One region of the Novosphingobium mississippiense genome, then DNA from elsewhere that is predicted to be linked to it. Evidence: riboswitches for the same ligand, from Rfam matches in the RefSeq annotation. Region 1 holds a riboswitch; the other holds the start of a gene.
The links. A riboswitch is a leader RNA that binds a small molecule or an ion and turns the genes downstream of it on or off. The one in region 1 is predicted to bind manganese.
Positions count from the first base shown of each region.

Region 2: another riboswitch for manganese. It lies ahead of WBP06_RS11555 (TMEM165/GDT1 family protein); the one in region 1 lies ahead of WBP06_RS27525 (fibronectin type III domain-containing protein).

Region 1 covers NZ_CP147003.1:2,033,492-2,035,688, reverse strand. Annotated here, with positions in the region: gene WBP06_RS27525 (fibronectin type III domain-containing protein) at 1-1,327, opposite strand, end outside; yybP-ykoY riboswitch at 1,345-1,520, opposite strand; yybP-ykoY riboswitch at 1,625-1,791, shown strand; gene WBP06_RS27520 (sodium:calcium antiporter) at 1,797-2,197, shown strand, end outside.
Region 2 covers NZ_CP147001.1:2,439,708-2,441,904, forward strand. Annotated here, with positions in the region: gene WBP06_RS11550 (TonB-dependent receptor domain-containing protein) at 1-1,067, shown strand, start outside; yybP-ykoY riboswitch at 1,179-1,311, shown strand; gene WBP06_RS11555 (TMEM165/GDT1 family protein) at 1,371-1,946, shown strand.

The DNA.
Region 1 (2,197 bases):
TTGCACCCGATGCCGATCGCTCCAGATCGAACGCATCGTAAAGGCGGCCCGTCGCGGTGTACGACCGATACCGCAAGGTGGTCGCCCCGAAGTCGATCAATTGATAGAGCTGCGTATCGGCGGCGGCCTTGTCCGGCTGTACGGTGGCGCGATTGTTGAGCCCGTACATCTTCGATCCCACGACCGAGACAACGTAGACAGGACCCTGCGGCTTTCCTGCCGCACGGGCCGCATTCGACGCCGCCCGGCCCGCCGGATCGGTCACCCGGCTGTAGCAGTGATCGTGGCCCTGCAGGACCAGATCGACCTTGCGCCTCTCGATCACCGGCTTCCACGCGTTCTGGATCGCTGGAATGTCTTCAGGCCGCGCGCACGTAAAGATCGGTTGATGAACGACCACGACATTCCAGCGCGCCTTGCTGGCAGCCAGAGTACGGTCCAGCCACTCGGTCTGCACGGCAACCTTGCCGAGATCAGCCGCAGCCGTCCCGTCCAGCACCACGAAGCGCACGCCCTGATAGTCGACGTAGTAGGTCGTGGCCTCCAGTCCGGGAACGCCATTGCCGGGCAGGCTGAACTGGCGCGCCCAGTAGGCCCCTAGCTCGATTTTCTCGGTGCCGTCCGGCAAATCTTCCTTGGCATATTCATGGTTGCCGGTCGCCGGCATCTGCGGAACGATGGCATAGTTGTAGCCGCCCGCCTCGTTCCACTCGCCCCATTCGTCGTCATGGTCGAGATCGTCACGCTGGGCGACCTGATCGCCGGTGTGAATGGCCAGCGCGATGTCGCCGCCGGAATGGAACGCCTGCCGGATCACGCGAGAGGCGTATGGCAGAATTCCGTTCTGCACATCGGCCAGATAGAGTGCGCGGAACGGCCGGAAGCTTTCAGCCGCCGTGCGGAATTGCAGCCACTCGCTCCAGCCCGCGCTGCCCTTCAGGCGATAGGCGTAGACGGTATCGGGCTTGAGCCCCGTGAACTGGACATGGTGATAATTGGCGGCGCCGTTCGTCGTCTCGGCAAGCGTGCTCGTCCCGGAAAGGGTGCGGGCGCCCCGCTCCAGCGTGGGGCTGTCCACCGCCTCAACGATCTGCGCCTGTGCGGCGGCCTGTGCACGGTCCGTGCGATAGCTGACTGCCATGTCACGCGCGGGATTGGCCCCCGGAGTCAGGACGATCCGATCCGGCAACGCGCCTGCGGTGTAGGTCTTGCCGGGAGAACGAGGCACGGCTGCAGGTATTGGGGCGGCAGCGGCGGCCACGCCGGTGACAGCCAGACCGACTGTCGCAAGCGCCAGGCAGGCACGGATTTGGAGGGGGAACTTCAAAACGGGTCTCCGGGCCGGGCGGTTGCGAAAGCCAACAACACCGCACTCCCCGCCCGGCCTGGACGGAGATACGATGCCATTGGTCTCGCCCGAGCAAAACATGCTCCCGACGCGCCATGACCTCTCGGCCAAGTATGTTGACGCGCCAGCCCGCCACGTCGTGACGGTCGGCTACTCCCCAGATGACGTGAAAAGCCCGCTAGCCGAATAGAATGACAGTTTTGTGGCGTAACGATGATATCGCCGCCCATCGCCCGGGCGCGTTGACAGCCGGGTGCCGCTGCGTCAAAGGGGCGGCAACCCTTGGGGAGTAACCGCCCGCATTGCAGCGGGGCGCGCGTCAACAGACTTGGCTTCGGCCATGGCGCGTGCGGCCTTACAGCTTGGTGAGACCATGGACCGACGGAAACCCGGGGCCGGGATTTCCGCCTCGGTTCATGTCTGTCGTCTCCGGCCCCGAGGATTTTGAATGCACTCTCTCTGGATCATGGCCGGCTTGCTGCTGGTCTCTGCGGTGGTGATCTATCTCGCCTGCGAGTTCTTCGTGAACGGCGTGGAATGGGTCGGCCACAAGTTCGATGTCGGCCAGAAAGCGACGGGGACGATTCTGGCGGCCTTCGGTACGGCCCTGCCGGAAAGCATCGTTACGCTGGTGGCGGTCACTTCCGGCAACGGCCCTGCCTCGAAGGAACTGGGCATCGGCGCCGCGCTGGGCGGGCCCCTCGCTCTATCGACGATCGCCTATGCAACGGTCGGCGTTACCCTGCTGCTGTCGCGCCAGAAGCTGGGTCGCGATACCGGCGTGCAGAACATCTTCCGCCGGCTGAGCCGCGATCAGGGATGGTTCCTGGCGATCTTCGCGCTGAAGAT
Region 2 (2,197 bases), on a different replicon from region 1:
ACGCTTCCACGGCGATCTTCGACTCCCGCCTGCTCAACCACGCCTTCTACGGCAAGTTCGACGGCCAGCTGACCGATGCGCTGTCGTTCGACCTGGGCGTGCGCTGGGAATATGCCAAGGAATCGACGATCCTGCGCCCGATCGGCCAGCCGGCGACCAAGGCGACCGACCTGAAGAACGAATACTTCCTGCCGGCGCTGACGCTCACTTACGAGATCCAGCCCGGCATGCAGGTTCGCGCTTCGGCATCGAAGACGATCGCCCGTCCGCAGTTCCGCGAATTGCTGTACCAACCGTACTTCGATCCGGACACCAACCGCACCTACCAGGGCAACCCGTTCCTGGTGGACAGCCAGCTCTACAACGCCGAAGCGCGCTGGGAATGGTACTTCGCGCCCGAACAGCGCATCTCGATCGGCGGCTTCTTCAAGCGGCTGAACAACCCGATCGAATCCTACCTGACCGGCACTGAAACCTTCGTCACGTCCTATGCGAATGCGCCGAAGGCCAACCTCTACGGCGTCGAACTGGAAGCGCAGAAGTACGTGCCGCTGGAAAGCATGGGCAAGTTCTTCGAAACGCGCCGCCTGCTGTTGATCGGCAACTACACCTTCACCAAGTCCGAACTGAAGGTGACGGACACCGATACCGTGCGCATCTATGGCGCCGGCACCGGCACTTCGCTTGCTACCGACTACTTCAAGAACGGCGCGCCGCTGACCGGCCAGTCGAAGCACATCGGCAACGTGCAGATCGGGCTTGAGGATACCGACAGCCTCTCGCAGCAGACGATCCTGTTCAACTATGCCAGCAAGCGCGCGGTCAGCCGCGGTCTTGCCAACTCCGGTCAGCCGGACGTGCTGGAGAACCCCGGCCTGACGATCGACCTGGTGATCCGCCAGGGCATCAAGCTGTCCGACAACAAGGAAATCGAGCTGAAGTTCGAAGGCCGCAACCTTACCGGTCGCAGCCATCAGGAATACCAGCAGATGGAAGACGGCCGGGTGAACTACAACACCTACGACCTTGGCCGCGTCTTCACGCTTTCCGGCTCGGTGAAGTTCTAACCTTCCTCACCCCGGGGGCCCTGACCCCCGGCTCATCCTTGAAGAGCCCGGCCGCGACCACGCAGCCGGGCTCTCTTTTTGTTTGCCGGGCCGGAGGGCCTGCGGTATGGGCCGCGCGTCATCTGGGGAGTAGCCGCCCGCAACCCCTGCGGGATCCGTCGTCAACACACTTGGCCGAGAGGCCGTGGCGCACGGGAGGACGGAGCACCGTTCGGGCGAGACCAATGGCGTTGCAGCTCCGTCCGGCCGGGCGGGTTCTGCCGCGCTATTGTCTTGTCTGTCGCCCGGCCCGGAGAATTCGCCTTGGAAGCCCTGCTTACCTCCACCGCCGTGGTCGCCCTCGCCGAGATCGGCGACAAGACCCAGCTCCTCGCCATCGTCCTGGCCACCCGGTTCAAGCGCCCCTGGCCGATCGTCGGCGGCATCTTCGTGGCGACGCTGGCCAACCACTTCCTGGCCGCGCTGGTGGGCGAGCAGGCCTCCGCGTTCCTCAACGGCCAGTGGTTCCGCTACCTGATCGCCTTCAGCTTCATCGCCATGGCCGCCTGGACGCTGATCCCCGACAAGTTCGACGATGACGATGCGCCCAAGCCCAGCCGCTTCGGCCCCTTCGTCGCCACCGCCATCGCCTTCTTCCTGGTGGAGATGGGCGACAAGACGCAGCTTGCCACCATCGCGCTGGGCGCCCGTTTCCAGAGCGTGCTGCCGGTCATGGCCGGCACCACCATCGGCATGATGATCGCCAACGTCCCCGCCGTGTTCCTGGGCGATGCCCTGATCAAGCGCGTGCCACTGGCCGTGGTGCGCACCGTCGCGGCGCTGCTGTTCCTGGTGATCGGCCTCTGGCTGCTGGCCCAGACCGCCGGCTGGCTGGGCTGACGTCCTGAAACCACCACAAGGTGACACTTCGGTTGACACAGTTGACACGGTGCAGGGGAAAAACCGTCACCTTGCGCCGGATGTGTCACCTTGCGGCCCGTTTGATCGATCGGGATGGAACGTCCGGTCATCCCGATCGATCTATCTCATCGGGGCCGGGTAGGAAAACGCGCGGCAGTTCACTGGCGATCCGCGCGGTTGTTGACGCATCGCCCATTTGCCCCAAGTATTTACGGCGCGCGTTTGCGCCC